Regions from separate parts of the Lysinibacillus fusiformis genome, predicted to be linked through region 1. Evidence: riboswitches for the same ligand, from Rfam matches in the RefSeq annotation. Region 1 holds a riboswitch; each other region holds the start of a gene.
What was found. Region 1 has a riboswitch for S-adenosylmethionine ahead of JTI58_RS05680 (bifunctional homocysteine S-methyltransferase/methylenetetrahydrofolate reductase). Riboswitches for the same ligand answer to the same signal wherever they lie in the genome.
Positions count from the first base shown of each region.

Region 2: linked by a shared signal. The riboswitch ahead of JTI58_RS07095 (cyclase family protein) and the one ahead of JTI58_RS05680 (bifunctional homocysteine S-methyltransferase/methylenetetrahydrofolate reductase) in region 1 are both predicted to bind S-adenosylmethionine.
Region 3: linked by a shared signal. The riboswitch ahead of JTI58_RS11405 (MetQ/NlpA family ABC transporter substrate-binding protein) and the one ahead of JTI58_RS05680 (bifunctional homocysteine S-methyltransferase/methylenetetrahydrofolate reductase) in region 1 are both predicted to bind S-adenosylmethionine.
Region 4: linked by a shared signal. The riboswitch ahead of metK (methionine adenosyltransferase) and the one ahead of JTI58_RS05680 (bifunctional homocysteine S-methyltransferase/methylenetetrahydrofolate reductase) in region 1 are both predicted to bind S-adenosylmethionine.

Region 1 covers NZ_CP070490.1:1,133,086-1,137,303, forward strand. The annotation lists gene metH (methionine synthase) at 1-201, opposite strand, end outside; gene JTI58_RS05680 (bifunctional homocysteine S-methyltransferase/methylenetetrahydrofolate reductase) at 194-2,041, opposite strand; SAM riboswitch class I at 2,131-2,231, opposite strand; gene JTI58_RS05685 (protoporphyrinogen oxidase) at 2,331-3,725, opposite strand.
Region 2 covers NZ_CP070490.1:1,422,668-1,426,885, forward strand. The annotation lists gene JTI58_RS07085 (helix-turn-helix domain-containing protein) at 1-1,521, shown strand, start outside; gene JTI58_RS07090 (YuzC family spore coat inner layer protein) at 1,648-2,046, shown strand; SAM riboswitch class I at 2,143-2,249, shown strand; gene JTI58_RS07095 (cyclase family protein) at 2,340-3,077, shown strand; gene JTI58_RS07100 (DedA family protein) at 3,108-3,704, opposite strand; gene JTI58_RS07105 (Cof-type HAD-IIB family hydrolase) at 3,776-4,218, opposite strand, start outside.
Region 3 covers NZ_CP070490.1:2,319,906-2,324,123, forward strand. The annotation lists gene JTI58_RS11400 (methionine ABC transporter ATP-binding protein) at 1-829, opposite strand, end outside; gene JTI58_RS11405 (MetQ/NlpA family ABC transporter substrate-binding protein) at 936-1,766, opposite strand; SAM riboswitch class I at 1,856-1,960, opposite strand; gene JTI58_RS11410 (PPC domain-containing DNA-binding protein) at 2,083-2,586, shown strand; gene JTI58_RS11415 (pyridoxal phosphate-dependent aminotransferase) at 3,062-4,218, opposite strand, start outside.
Region 4 covers NZ_CP070490.1:578,925-583,142, reverse strand. The annotation lists gene JTI58_RS02795 (alpha/beta hydrolase family protein) at 1-186, shown strand, start outside; gene pckA (phosphoenolpyruvate carboxykinase (ATP)) at 253-1,839, opposite strand; SAM riboswitch class I at 2,229-2,347, shown strand; gene metK (methionine adenosyltransferase) at 2,606-3,802, shown strand; gene JTI58_RS02780 (gamma carbonic anhydrase) at 3,982-4,218, opposite strand, start outside.

The sequences.
Region 1 (4,218 bases):
TGCGCCTGCCTCTAAGTATTTGTGATGAATTTTCTCAATGACATCAGGTCTAGTAAGGACAAGATTTTCATTACAGCCATCAAGCTCCTCGCCACCAAAATCCTCTGCTGATAAATTTTCGTTTTGTAGCATTGTTCCCATTGCGCCATCAAGAATTAAAATACGTTTCTCTAGTTGCTCTTCAATCGAGTGCTTAGCCATGTATACTTACTCCTTTTTTCTGTTCATCCAATTGCTCTATATATTTCATCAACTCTAGGGTCACATCATAACGTAAAAACGGTGTAATAAGGTAAATACCATTGAAATATTGCGCAGCCACTTCTACTAATTCTTTGGCAATAGCAATTCCCTCCAATGTTGCCCGTTCCTTATCTTCCCCACATGCCTTCATTCTTGCTAAGGCATCCTCAGATAATTTGATACCTGGCACTTCATGATGTAAAAACTCAGCACTTTTATAACTCGTAACAGGCATAATGCCGATGTAAATTGGTGCTTGTAAATGCTTTGTTGCCTCATAAATTTCTACAATTTTTTCTTTCGTATACACTGGTTGAGAAATGAAGTAGTCTGCTCCATGCTCAATTTTCTTCTCTAAGCGTGTCACAGCACGATCTAACACACGGACATTTGGATTAAATGCAGCAGCAACTGAAAAATTTGCTTTTTTACGAAGTGGCTTGCCTGAGAAAGAAACCCCTTCATTTAACTGCTTAATTAATTGGATTAACTCCATTGAAGATACATCATAAACACTTGTCGCACCTGGGAAATCTCCAACTTTTGTTGGATCACCCGTAACGGCCAACACGTCATGAATACCTAAAGCATTTAATCCCATTAAATGCGATTGTAGACCAATTAAATTACGGTCTCGACATGTAATATGTGTTAGTGGGCGTACACCGTGTGTACTCTTTAACAATGCTCCCATTGCAATATTGCTAATACGTGGAGAGGCCAGTGAATTGTCTGCCATCATGACTACATCTGCACCTGCATCATACAGTTGCTTTGCTCCTTCAAGGAACCCATCAATCTCTAAATGTCTAGGTGTATCCAATTCTACTATGACAGAGCGTTCACGTTTTACTTTTTCATGAAGAGGCTCATACTTTGGTGGCTCTGCTTCACGAACAATCTCAATCTTTTCAGGTTTCGCATGCTTCTCCTGAACCGGTGATAACTCTTCTAAATACTTCTTTGCTGCTGCAATATGTTTCGGTGTCGTACCACAGCAGCCCCCTATTAAGCGTACGCCTTGATCACGTAATTCGACAGCCGCTCGACCAAAATAATCCGATTCTGATTCATAAACGACACGTCCATCTTCTAAGTCAAGAAGTGAGGCATTCGGATAGGCAGACATAAATGCCTTGTTAGGAAGTTCTACACCTTCAAATGCTTGAATCGTATGATGTGGACCTAGTCGACAATTGACACCCACGATATCTGCACCGAGTGTTTCTAGCTCATGCAGGGCATTATTTAAAGACATTCCATTTTGTAAAACACCAGGCTCATGCATAGATACTTGTGCAATAATCGGTAAATTTGTTTTTGCACGTAGCATCTTTAAGGTTGCAGTTAATTCTTCAAAATCATAATAGGTTTCGAGTAAAAGGCCGTCAGGATTTCCTGCAAGTAAAACATTTGCTTGCTCTTCAACTGTCGCTAATATTTCATCTAATGTTGCATCACTTTTACGAATTCCTCGAATACCACCAATTGTTCCTAAGACAAATTGACCGCCATCTGCCGCTGCTCGTTTTGCAATGGTAATAGCCGCTTCATTAAATTGTTGGACCCGTGATTCTAATCCATAGCGAGCTAATTTAATGGCATTTGCACCGTACGTATTCGTTTGAATGATGTCAGCACCAGCTGCAATATATTCTCTATGAATCTTTTCAATTAACTCAGGTCTCTGAACATTCATTTCCTCATGGCAATACTCCAATCCATAGCCATATAGCACTGTGCCTATTGCACCGTCTGCTGTCAATACATGCGTTTTTAACCTTTCAAGCAATCCCATAAAACTAGCCTCTCTTCCTATGTCTCTATATAATAAAAAGCCTTCTTTCATAAAAAAAGAAGGCTTTAACGATTCATCATTGTTGTTCCTTCTCATCTTCGACTCAATGGTCTTCTGGATTTAGCACCTGACAATAAAGTTGGTTGCTGAAGCTTCAATGGGCCAGTCCCTCTGCTTCTCTTGATAAGAATTAAGTATGAATTTTTTAAATAATTAAAAGAATCATATCGTTTACTGACGAATGAGTCAAGACTATTTCACATAACAAAGTTTTTTTCCACTTAAAACCTTAGAAATTGGCAAGTTCCTTCGCAAGCTCTTCACCAATTTTTTTCCCGTTTTGAATGCAAGCGCCGATACCTACGCCAAAATATGAGCACCCAGCAATCGATAAATGTGGATACTTTTCATGTAATTCCTGTAGTAATCCTTGTAACGCTTCACGATGAGCTAGATCATATTTAGGCATTTGATCAATCCATTTTGTTACATTCACAACTGTTGGCTGTTCCTCAATTCCTAGGCTTTTCCTCACGTCTTCTAAAGCTACAGCTGCCAATTCTTCATCCGTCATGGCACGTAATTGCTCATAGGCTGGATTGATGCTCTTATAAAAGAGTCGTACAAGTAATTTATGTTCTTTCGATGTATGCTTCCATTTACGACTCGTCCAGGTTGCTGCATTACAAGTAACATCCGAATTATGCGAAACAATATAGCCCGTTCCATCTGCTGGCAATCTAGAGTCTGGCACATCAAAGCCTAAATAGATGGTAATGGCTGACGCTGTCGTAAATTGGTCAAAATAGCGGTTTAAAGATTCATCCTGTAGTAGATTTTGAACAGCATCATTCGGTAATGCTAAAACGACATAATCTGACTCAATATTTTCACCATTAGCTAAGGTAATTGTGTAGTTTTTATCTTGTTTTTGAACATTTAGAGTAGTAACGCCCTTGATGATTTCTACATCTGATAATGTTTGTTCAAGTCGATCAATTAAAGAAGATAAACCATTTTTAAAGGATATAAATTTTTTGTTCGCTGCTTTAACAAATTGCTCACGATTCGCATCAAAACCTTTAATAATACTTCCGTAATTATTCTTATAATCAATTAAATACGGTAAAGTAGAGCCAATGGAAAGCTGATGTAAATCGCCTGAATAAACACCTGCAAGTACTGGTGCAATTTGATTTTCCACAAGTTCCTCCCCTAAATAGTAAGTTAAAAATTCTCCTATTGAACTTTCCTTTGTGAAGCCGTAGTTTGGTAATGTCAAATCCTTTAACGCTTCTTTTTTTCCTTGCTCTGAAATAAGTGTACTTTCTTCTAAGGATGCCAAACTCATCGGTATACCAAATGTTGAATCTGTTGGTATAGCGTGTAACTCATTATTCGTATAAATATAAGAAATACCTGTTTCGTTGTAAACTAGCTCCGCTTCAAAATCAAGCTCCTGTACGAGTTCCATAACGCCTTGATGACGGGCTACAATAGAATCAGCACCTGTTTCCATGATGAAACCTTGTTCATGTGCTGAATATAATTTGCCTCCTAAATATGTATTTTTTTCTACAAGCACTAGACGAACATCTAAATTATTCTCCTTCACTTGACGTTGTAAATAATGCATTGTACATAGTCCTGTAATTCCGCCGCCTAAAACAACAACTGTTTTCATAGTAACCGCCCCTATTTTTAGTTCTTTCTACAGTATAATCTTTTTTTCATTGAAAATTACGTTAAACCCTTTACAAATTTAGCAAAAATAGAGCTATTTCATCAGTGAAATAGCTCTCCTTAGTGTTGAAAAACAAAACAGTCAATTGAAAGGTAGAAATGGATTTCCGTTGCAGGCTACTTGCTTTCCTGTGGGCGAGCGCCGAATCGCTTCCTCCGCTACCGCTCCGTGCAGGGCTTCGCCTGTCTCGCTATCCCACGGGAGTCAAGTAGCCTTCCACTTCAACCCACTAACTTTTTAGCAAAGGTTTTCAAATAAAGTGAAGGTGCTCACTACTCTTTATGAAGAGGTGTTGTCACGCATCACTTCTCCACACTGAAAATAAGAGCTTATCCCCGCTAAGAATACAGATAATGGGCGATTTGATCGCTATGCTACTATGAAAAAAAGTAAAGACACTTTGCAGCATGTTTGATTGGATTGGAGCCAGCGT
Region 2 (4,218 bases), 290 kb from region 1:
CAATCATCAAACACGCAGTTGATTAGTAGTGATTTCTATACACTTTTCATCGTAATGAGTGGCAGTGGAAAGCTAGAAATAGATCATAACACTATACATCTTAGTGAAGAAAAGTGCATATTGATACCGCCCAATAACACGGTTAATATTTACATCCAAAGCAAGCACCTATGTTTTTATCAATTACAATTCAACATTGTCCATCTCAGTGATAATCAGACTATTTCTAACCATTTTACGCGTGTTAAAGAGCAACGTCTCCTCCCCGTTTCGCAATGTCACAGACTGCTAGAGGCCATTTATCAAAACCGCCTAGCGGAGGATGAGCACACGATTTTTGAGCAGCATGTGCACTTTCAAGAGCTGATGTTATTGCTCTTACATCAAGCTATACCCAAGCAGGTGCAAAAAAATGATCGCCAATCTGTTGAGCAGTCCATTAACCACTTGCATAAACATTTTGAAAAAGAGTGGACGGTTGAGCAGTTGGCCGAATTAGCCGATGTACCAAGATGGAATTATACGCGCATTTTCAAAGAGATTACGGGGCAAATCCCTCTTCACTATTTAAATAACATTCGTCTTGAAAAAGCTAAGCAATTATTAATGACGACAAATGATCGAGTATTTGAAATTAGTCAGTCTGTCGGATTTAATAATGAGTATTATTTCAATCGTCGTTTTAAAGAACAGGTCGGCATCTCTCCAGGGCAATATCGAAGAAATCAAAGCAGCAATCTACGTGTATTTGCACCATTTTTAGAAGATTTCTTTGTCGCCCTTGGGATTACGCCAATTGCTCAATTCAGTCATTCAAAATGGGGAAAACAAGACTATTTAGGTCTCCAAGAAGTGCCAGATATTGATGTACAAAATAGAGAAATGGATCAACTTCTTCACTATAAACCAACTCTAATTATGCTAGATTCTGGTGTAGAGCGTTGGGAATCCTTTCATCATTTAAGTGAAGTAGCCCCTGTCTGCCATATCTCACATCCTGGTGAGAACTGGCAATCTACTTTATTTAAAATTGCTGATTTAACAGGAAAAACTCCCTTGATGCAAGACGTGATCCTACAATATGAGGATAAGGTACAGCAAGCAAAGGGAATTCTTAGCAAATCCGTTTATGGGCAAAGTGTGGCATTTCTCCGTATTTCAGCCATTGGCATTACCCTATACGCTGGTCCTGAATGTGGCTATACGGGGCCCATTTTATATCGTGACTTAGGTTTAATGCCACATCCACTAGTATGGAGTATTCCGCACAATCAACGTAAAGCACAACTGACGTTTGATCAATTGCTGCAATTAGACGCAGATCACTTGTTTATTACATTTGATAAACAACATTCTATTTATGAAAATGAGGAACGTGCTATTTTAAAAACGCCCACTTGGAAAAACCTAGCCGCAGTTAAAAGTAAATGTGTCTATGAAGTAGACTTTTTAACATGGATGAATTATGGCATTTTATCACATAGTAAAAAAATTGATGATGTCTTGAATATCCTAGGCTAAACAAAAAGGAAGCCCACTATAGCTTCCTTTTTCAATGTTTTAGGACAAACTTGATACTGAAAGTAACACCGAAAGCCATTTGGCTACATAAGATAAGATATCAGCTATAGGATAGGAGGAATTACATTGTATTACAATCCTTATCCGTACTTTGTTCATCCCTATCATTATCCAACGTCGCCATCCGTCCATCAGCTTGCCGTAAGACCTATTCCTCAACATTTAGCAATGCCGACCACTAATCCCTTTCCACCTGTCGACACACATAAATTGAAAATTTCAGCTACACGGATAAAGGCGATGATGCAGCAAGCTCAATTACTTACGGATAAAATTGATAGCTCCCAACAATTTGCACATGATCTAATGAATGCTGCACAGCTTTCAAATAAAACAGAGGTTGATAGACTAATCACATCAACAGGCATCACGATGAAATTTGAAGCAAACTATACACCAGACAGTTTTAGAATACGTCTTATTGATCATGATTGTTGTGGAGTAACCTTAAACTTAAATTGGTGAAAAAACTTTAACCTTGTATCCCTAGTGAACTTGTAAACTATAAAAAACTATGCTAAAGTATTTGTATTGTTATTTCTGAAAATTCTTATATCACTTTTCTTATCAAGAGAGACGGAGGGATTGGCCCGATGAAGTCTCAGCAACCAGCTCAACAGTATGGTGCTAACTCCAATTGGCAAAATGATCCGCCTTGAAGATGAGAAGAAGAACTACCGTTGTTTTTGCAGGAGTCCTCTTCTATAAGGGGACTCCTTTTTATTTACCACTAATTTTAACAGAAAGCAGGGATATCAATGTCTAATGAACTTTTACAAGCATTGCAATTATTAAAATCAAAACAGTGGGTTGATTTAACACATACATTCGGCCCTAATTCACCACATTTTTTTATGTTTGAGGACGCTAAATTTGAAACATTATTTTCTCATGAGGATGGTTTTTTTGCCCAACAATTTACGTTCCCTGGTCAATATGGCACACATATCGATCCACCTATTCATTTTGTGCGAGACACTCGGTACTTAGAAGAATTAGAACTAAAAGAACTCGTTCTTCCCCTTGTCGTCATTGATAAATCACAAGAGGCTGCTAGCAACCATGACTTTTCATTAAGTGTTGAAGATATTCGTGATTTTGAAGCCCAGCATGGAGAAATTGAAGCAGGAACATTTGTAGCATTACGTACAGATTGGAGTAAGCGCTGGCCAGATAAGGAGGCATTCAGTAATAAGGATGCAGATGGACATAACCACATCCCTGGCTGGGGTTTAGAGGCTTTACAGTTTTTACTAAAAGAACGCAAGGTAAGCGCAATTGGTCATGAAACATTCGATACGGACTCTGCCGCTGATTTTCGTAAAAATAGCAAGCTAGATGGCGAATATTTCGTGCTTGAACAAGACACCTATCAAATTGAGTTAATGACTAATTTGGACAAGCTACCTGCGAAGGGCGCCATCATCTTCAATATCGTACCTAAGCCAGAAAAAGCATCAGGCTTCCCTGTGCGCTCATTTGCTATTTTGCCATAACATAAAAGTCGGTATAGCGTATACCGACTTTTATTTTTGTCCATTTCTTTTTTTGAATAAAAAGTAAGCAATAAGCATTCCTAGAATAAACAATAGGATGAGATAGATACTATAATGGGTTAAATAGTATCCAACAAATCGCCATTTCTCCCCAAGCATCTTTCCTAATGATATAAATGTGAACGTCCAAATAAATGCACCTGTATAGGCAAAAAGCGCAAACTTCCTATAAGGATAATTATTAATAGCTGCAATATATGCTGTCAAATGACGTACCCCAGGAATAAAATAGCCAATTAATAATAAGGTAGGTCCAATTTTTGTAAACATCTTTTTCGTAAAATCAATTTTTTGCTCTGTAATATGAATTTTAGGGCCATATTTCTGCAATAACGGTAAGCCAAAACGATAACCGATATAGTAGCTTAAAGTAATGCCTCCAACTGCACCAATCAGTGCACTGACTAAGGCAGGAATGTGTTCAAGACTTTCTCGGTAAACACTATAGCCTACATAAGTTAAAAAGACCTCATCAGGAAGTGGCAACCCAACAATGCCTCCAATTAGAATCACGATAATCCCAAAGTATCCGTAATGTTCAATTAGAGACTGCACGTGTTGTGCCATAAATCATCCCACCTAAAATTTATTAAAATCGACCTGCTATATAAGTTTCATGACAGTCTAACCTCAGCACTCTAAATGACTTGAAGTTGACGTAAAGCAAAATTGACACCGCCATCAGTAGATTTCTTTGTAACAAAATTGGCAGCACTTTTTAGAGCTGTGCTACCATTTCCCATGGCAATCCCTAACCCTACATACTCTAACATGTCAATATCATTATCCCCATCGCCAAAGGCAATGGCATTCTCAGGGCTAATATTAAAATAATCCAGTACCGCTTTAATAGCTAATGACTTCGAAACATCCTGCTGTAATACATTCACAATATAAGGATGCCATCGCTGCAAAAATATATTCGAAAATTGGCTAGCATATCTTTTTTCAGCCAGCTCATCTGCATACAGACACATGAGAAAAACCTCTTCATCTACAATTGTTTCATTTACAAGTGGAAAATCCCGTAAAGATAAAGTTTCTTGCATCGCTCTTAAAGCTACTGGACTTTGTATGCTAT
Region 3 (4,218 bases), 1.2 Mb from region 1:
ATGGCTTACCAGTGCTTTCGCCAAGGAATGTTAAACGGATTACACTACCTGAAACATTTAATTGCTCAATAAGAGAAGGGGATAAATTACGTTGTGAAATTGTATTTAAAAACTTTCGCGTTGTAGGGTGCTTCGGTTTTGCAAAAAGTTCTATAGCTGTGCCGAATTCCACAACTTTCCCTGATTCTAGAACAGAAACCTCATCGCAAATTTTTTGAATCACATTCATTTCATGTGTAATGAGCAGAATCGTAATGCCTAATTCACGGTTAATTTTTAACAACAATTCAAGAATGGCTTCTGTTGTCTCAGGGTCAAGTGCACTTGTTGCTTCATCACTAAGTAAAATCTCTGGCTCCTGTGCCAAGGCACGTGCAATAGCCACACGTTGTTTTTGACCACCTGAAAGTTGATTTGGGTAACTATCTAGTTTATCTGTTAAGCCTACAATTTCAGCATATTTAGCTACACGGTTTTTTACTTCCGTCTCTTTATAGCCTAGTAGCTTTAAGGGAACGGCAATATTATTGTAAACTGTTGCTGTTTTTAATAGATTAAAGTGCTGGAAAATCATCCCGATTTTTTGGCGTGTTTGACGTAATTCATGAAGAGAAAGGGTCGTAATGTCTACATTGTCTATCACTACTTTTCCTGCTGTAGGACGTTCTAGTAGATTAACACAACGAATGAGTGTACTTTTACCAGCACCACTATAGCCGATCACACCATGAATTTGTCCCTTTTTTACATGAAGATTGATCCCATCCACAGCTTTAATGATGCCTTTTTTCGACTTGAATTCTTTTGAGATATTTTGTAATTGAATCATGCGATTGTTTGCTCCTTTCTCAACCTTCTAAAAAGCAAGAATCTGCTCGTCTTCCCATAGAGGAATTTCGGCAGATTCTTCGGCTTATAGAAGCTTCCTGAATGTATTACCAGCTAGGGATTACTGAACCTTTGAATTCTTCTTCGATGAATTGACGTACTTCATCAGATTGGTAAGCCTCAACGAACTTTTTAATTGTTGGGTCATTTTCATTTTCAGCGCGTACGACAATGTAGTTCACGTATGGAGAGTCAGTAGATTCCAATAAAATAGAGTCGTCTTTAGGGTTAATGCCAGCTTCTAATGCGAAGTTTGTATTTATAGCTGCTACATCTACTTCACTAAGCTGTTTAGGAATTTGAGCTGCTTCTAATTCAATGAATTTTAAATTCTTTTTGTTTTCTTCTACATCACGGATCGAGGCTGTTAAGTCTGCGCCATCTTTTAGCTTAATATAGCCAGCTTCTTGTAAAACAAAGAGGGCACGTGCTCCATTCGTTGGGTCATTTGGTAGGCCAAACGTTGCACCATCCGGAATGTCATCAAAGGATTTATATTTTTCAGAGTAGATACCCATTGGATTCAAAATCGTTTTGCCCACTGGGACTAAATCTGTATCATGATCTTTATTAAATGTATCGAGGAAAGGTTCGTGTTGATAGCTGTTCGCATCAAGATCACCTTCAGCTAAGGAAGTATTAGGTAAAACATAGTCAGAAAATGATTTTAGCTCTACTTCTAGCCCTTTTTCTTTTGCTACTTTAGCTGCTACTTCTGCAATTTGCTCATGTGGACCAGAAGTGACACCTACGACGATTTTCTTTTCATCAATTGCCTCTGCTTGGCCTTTACTATCTTCTTTAGAGCCACAGCCTGCTAGCGCTGCTACTAATGTTAAACTTGCTAAACCTACTAAAAATTTATTTTTCTTTTTCATGAAAACTACCTCCAAGATTGTTTTTATCGGTTTTTTGAAAATAAAAAAACTCTCTTACAAACTAAGAGAGGCTCATGAAAAGATGTCCTCTCTTATCTATCAAACGAAGATCGTTTGCAGGATTTAGCACCTTCCTTTAAAAAGGAGGTTGCCGAGCTTCATAGGGCCAGTCCCTCAGCTACTCTTGATAAGAGATTTATAATATTTTTTTGTAATTCCGATAGAACTAATATAATTTATAGGGTATAGTAAGTCAATAATTAATTTTTAAAATTTTTATATAATTATAATATTTCGACGTGAAAGAGGGATAACAATGTCTGTGAGAGTTAATTATGGTATAGGTTCATTTGGTAGGGTTATTAGTGCTCGACTTCTAATAGGGACAGATATCATTGAGGGAATTGAGGCGCTCTGTGAAGAGAATCATATTGAGTCAGCAACGATTGTTAGCTGTATTGGTAGCTTTCAAAAAAGTAGCTTTGTATATTTAGTGCCAGATGCAACAGCTCAGATTCAAGTTCGTTTTAGTGATGTGGTTAAAAAAGATGGACCACTTGAATTTATTCAAGGCTCTGGTGTGGTGTGTAAGCGTGACGGGGGATATGAAACACATTTCCATGGTTCTATGAGCGATCAATGGGGTGTTGTGTCAGGTGGGCATTTAATAAAAGGGGGAAATCCTGTTATTACTGCTGACATAGTACTGGCTGAGGTACAAGGTATTCAACATATTCGAAAATTGGATGATGAAACAGGTCATGTTCAATTTTATCCATTAGAAAATGGTTTAGGGCAGCCAAGGAAAATCGAAAAATAATGATCCTGTAGCTAGAGTTAGCTACAGGACACATGTTGTGGAAAAAAGATCATGTCACTAGCAGAAATAGACCTTTTAGCAAGGTGAGGGGTTGATTTCCGTTCCGCCAGCGTCCTTTCCAGGGGGCGTCCGATGAGCCGCTTCACTCACTTCCGTTCGCTCCAAGGTCTCCTCTGTGACGCTAAATCCTCCTAGGAGTGACGCTGGCTCCACTCCAATCAACCATTCTGTAAAAATGTCTTTCCCTCTTTCATACTAGTAGTAGTGAACAAAATAACTCATTATTTGTATGATTAGAGAGAGGATAGGCTCTTATTTTCAATGTGGAGAGATGATTAGTCACAACAACCCTCAATAAAAATGAGTAGTGTACACCTTCATTTTATTTGTACAACCTTTGTTAAGACGATAACACTTTTATGGATTGGGGTGGAAGGCCTTTTCACCTTTCACAAATAATCTATTGATGACATTGTCATTTGTTAAATAATTGTAATTGCTCGATTCTATGGATTGCTTCACGTAAACGTTCCTCGCTTACCAACAAACCGATACGGATGTAACCTTCGCCATATTGACCGAAACCATTGCCAGCTGCCACAGCAATATCAGCTTTTTCAAGCAATAGATCGGCAAATTGTTCGCTTGTATAGCCTAGTGGTACAGGGAGCCATGCGAAGAAGGAGCCTTTTGGAGCCGTAACATGCCAGCCGATTCTTTGAGCTTCTTCAATGAGTACATTTCGGCGACGCTCATAAGTAGCTCGTAGTTCATCCGCACATTGTTGGGAAGCTGTCAGTGCTACTGCTGCTGCTTGTTGAATAGCAGGGAATTGACTACAAAACAGATGATCCTGAATAAGATTAATAGCAGCAATAATCTCGGCATTCCCAACGGCGAAGCCTATACGCCAGCCTGCCATATTATAGGTTTTCGATAGGGTATACATTTCAATCCCAACTTCTTTTGCACCCTCTGCTTGTAGGAAGCTAATTGGTTTATTACCGTCAAATCCTATTGCTCCATAAGCAAAATCGTGTGATACGATAATATTGTGTTCCTTCGCAAAACGAACGGTTTCTTCAAAAAACGCGAGTGTTGCTGTACCACCTGTAGGATTGTTCGGGTAATTTAGGTAAAGTAGCTTTGCCTTTTCTTTCACTTCATCAGATAATGCATCATAATCAGGTAAGAAATCATTTTCAGCAAAAAGTGGCATCACTTCAAAATTAACATCCCCTAATACGACACCTGATAAGTAATCTGGATAGCCAGGGTCTGGTAAGAGCATCGTGTCGCCAGGGTTTAACACAGCTAAAGGTAGTTCAACTAGACCTATTTTTGTCCCACCAAGAATCGCTACCTCTGTGTCAGGATTTAGTTCCACATGATATTCACGTTGATAAAAGTCGGCAGCTGCTTGGCGTAATTCAGCAATACCTCGAAATGGTGAATATTTATGGTTTTGTGGGTTTTCAGCCGCCTCCTGTAATGCTTGAATGATGTGAGGAGGCGTGGGTTGGTCGGGATTTCCTTGCCCAAGGTTAATGACATCACGTCCTTCTTCTAAGGCTGTGTTTACTTTTTGAACGAGTGCTGCAAAAAATTGAGTGGGTAGTTGCTGTAGTTTTT
Region 4 (4,218 bases), 550 kb from region 1:
CTGATCATTCATGGCTATCGTGATGAAAATGTGGATATAGAACATGCCAGACAGTTGGCATTTTTTTTAGAGGATGCAAATAAATCATTCGAAACGTGGTATGATCTTAACTACGCACATCAATATCCACCAGCAAAAAATCGTGAAACTGTTCGTGCTCTTTGCAAGTGGATGAAACAACAATAAAGCATAGAAGAAAACAAAAAGACAAAGGGAACGAATAATTTGTTCCCTTTGTTTTTTATTTAGTCGTTATTTTAATGGGCCACCAAGTGTAGTGATGGCTTCAGAAACGTTTGAGAATTTCTTGAAGTTTTCGTTGAATAAGCCTGCAAGCTCAGCAGCTTTTGCATCATATGCAGCTTTATCTGCCCAAGCTTCACGAGGGTTTAACACTTCTGAAGGTACACCTTCAACCGCTGTTGGAATGTGTAAACCAAACACAGCATCTTGTGTCGTTTCAACACCTGCTAATTTACCATCGATTGCTGCACGTACCATTGTACGTGTGTAAGAAAGTTTCATACGGCTACCTGTACCATATTCGCCACCAGTCCAACCAGTGTTCACTAGGAATACTTGTGCGCCGTGCTCGTCAATTTTTTGTCCTAACATTTCTGCGTATACTGTTGCAGGAAGTGGAAGGAATGGTGAACCGAAGCAAGTAGAGAATACTGGTTCTGGCTCAGTAACACCACGTTCAGTTCCAGCAAGTTTAGAAGTGAAACCACTTAGGAAGTGATACATTGCTTGCTCTTTTGTTAATTTACTGATTGGAGGTAACACGCCAAATGCATCAGCTGTTAGGAAGATGATTGTTTTTGGATGACCTGCAACAGAAGGATCAACAATATTTTCGATGTATTGGATTGGATAAGCTACACGTGTATTTTCTGTTAGTGAACCATCATCATAGTCACAAATACGAGTTTCTGGATCAACAGCTACGTTTTCTAAAACAGAGCCGAAGCGGATTGCATTGTAGATTTCTGGTTCTTTTTCAGCAGAAAGGTTGATTGTTTTTGCATAGCAACCACCCTCAATGTTGAACACACCATTAGCAGACCAACCGTGTTCATCGTCACCGATTAGCTTACGATCTGGATCAGCTGATAATGTCGTTTTACCAGTACCAGATAGACCGAAGAATAATGCCACATCGCCAGCTTCACCAACGTTTGCTGAGCAGTGCATTGAAAGAATACCTTGTTGTGGTAATAAGTAGTTCATGATACCGAAGATAGATTTTTTCATTTCACCAGCATATTCAGTACCACCAATTAAGATAATTTTCTTTTCAAGTGATACGATGATGAATGTTTCAGAAGCAGTACCATCAACCGCAGGATCTGCTTTAAAGTTAGGAGCTGAGATGACAGTGAAGTCGGCAACATGAGAAGCTAATTCATCTGCTGTTGGACGGATAAATAATTGATGAGCAAAAAGATTGTGCCAAGCGTATTCATTAATGACTTGAATGCTTAATTGTGAATCTTTGTCAGCACCTGCAAAGCCTTTGAATACGAATAACTCGTCACGTTCTTTTAAATATTTTATTACTTTTACGTATAGGTTATCGAACACTTCAGAGGAGATTGGTTGGTTGACTTTACCCCAGTCAATTTGATCTTTTGTGCTTTCTTCTTCTACCGTATATTTATCTTTAGGTGAACGACCAGTGTATTTGCCAGTTTCTGCACGAACTGCGCCATCTACTGTTAACATTGCTTCACCACGAGAGGTAGCTTTTTCTGCTAATTGTGGTACTGAAAGTTGAACATTAATGTTACCGCCGTTTAATAATTCCTTCAGTTCGTTTGCAATTTCTACTGAATTCATCGATTAAATACCATCCTTTTTTATAGTATTCCCTTGATTTAGAGGGATTTTTTCTTAATTTCAAAAATAGTATAACACAATTGCTTAAATAATCTATACTAATTAAGAAATTATTTTAGAGTTTTTATCACTTTTCAATAAACTGACAAAAAATAATGTTTTTCGAGTAGAATACCATCAATCCTACAGTAATTAGGCGCGAAAATTGAGCCACACATATGTTACCACAAGTAGCTAGGTATGTTGTAGGGATTAATTTGCTTCTATTTACATCATCATCCAAGTATGAAAAGTTTTTGTTTAATCTGTTCTTTCCTTTTTATACAGTAATACATAAGAAAATATTTGACAACGTTCGACCTTTTCAGTAACATGAGATTGAACGGATACTCTTATCCCGAGCTGGTGGAGGGTCAGGCCCTGTGAAACCCGGCAACCTGCATGAACTATTTCACGACATGCGTTGGTGCCAACCTGATGCAAGGGAACATCCCTTGAACGATAAGAGTGAAAGGTTACGCAGTCATTATTCCTTTCCTCATGTAAAGTAACGTGAGAAAAGGATTTTTTTATTGTTAAAAATCAATGTAAAGGTAAGTATATGTAGTTCTTTCCTTATTATAATGACGGATCTTTCGAAATCCTCGTGTTAAAAGCAGCAGTAACGGCTTGAGAGTTCAATCCTTAGGAGCGGACTTGACATGGGTAATGAGTACCGTATTCATACACAACTACTTATTGTAAGAGTATTTAGGAGGAAAACCAAATGACAAACCGTCGACTGTTTACATCAGAGAGTGTAACAGAAGGACATCCAGATAAGATTTGTGACCAAATCTCGGATGCCATTTTAGATGCTATTTTAGCAGAAGATCCAAATGCACGTGTAGCGTGTGAAACAACTGTAACAACAGGGTTAGTATTAGTAGCAGGAGAAATTACTACCTCTACTTACGTAGATATTAAAGGTATTGTTCGTGACACTGTGGCAGAAATAGGCTACACACGAGGTAAATATGGCTTTGATGCTGAAAACTTAGCGGTGCTTGTGGCGATTGGTGAACAATCACCTGATATTGCACAAGGTGTTGATCAAGCATTAGAGGCACGTGAAGGCTCTATGACAGATGCGGATATTGAAGCAATAGGTGCTGGTGACCAAGGCTTAATGTTTGGCTATGCATGTAATGAAACACCAGAGCTAATGCCATTACCAATTAGCTTAGCACACAAATTAGCACGCCGTTTAACAGAAGTACGTAAATCAGGTGAACTTGCCTATTTACGTCCTGATGGGAAAACGCAAGTAACGATTGAATATGATGACAATAATGTACCCGTTCGCGTGGATACAATTGTTATTTCAACACAGCATGATGAAGAAGCAACACTCGAACAAATTCAAGCGGATTTAAAAGAATTTGTTATTGCTCCAGTCGTGCCAAGTGAATTATTAGATGCTAACACGAAATACTTCATCAACCCAACTGGCCGTTTCGTAATCGGTGGGCCAAAAGGAGATGCTGGTTTAACAGGACGTAAAATCATTGTTGATACATACGGTGGTTATGCACGTCACGGTGGTGGTGCATTCTCTGGTAAGGATGCAACAAAGGTAGACCGTTCAGCTGCATATGCGGCACGTTATGTAGCGAAAAATATCGTAGCAGCGGGCTTAGCAGAACGTGCTGAAGTACAACTTGCCTATGCAATTGGCGTAGCTCAACCTGTTTCTATTGCGGTAGATACATTTGGTACAGGTAAAGCGAAAGAAAGTGAGATCGTAGAATGGGTACGCGAGCTATTCGATTTACGCCCAGCAGGTATCATTAAAATGCTTGATTTACGTCGTCCAATTTATAAACAAACGGCTGCGTATGGACATTTTGGTCGTACAGATTTAAATGTACCATGGGAACAAATTGATAAAGCAGATGCACTACGAGAAAAAGCACGTTTATAAACTATTGAACTAAAGTAATGAAGTCGTTAGAAAATTATTCTAATGTATTAATAAGAAAAGGGGCAACATTGCCCCTTTTGTTTTTTTACAAAAAATGCCTCGCTAGGATTCGTGAACAAATTCGTTACACGGAAACGCGAGGGATTTTTTCGTTAGTATTGATTTTTTGTGTATGTTAGTTATTTCTGAAGCGATTTATAGTATTGACCTTTTTCTGCGTATTCTCGTACGATGCGTTCCATATCCTCTTTATCTTCTGCATTTAATTCACGGACAACTTTTGCTGGACGACCTAATGCTAAACTATTCGGAGGAATGACTTTACCAGGAGGTACTAGGCTTCCTGCTCCAATAAATGCACCTTCTCCAATCTCAGCTCCGTCTAAAATAATGGAACCCATACCAATTAAGGCATT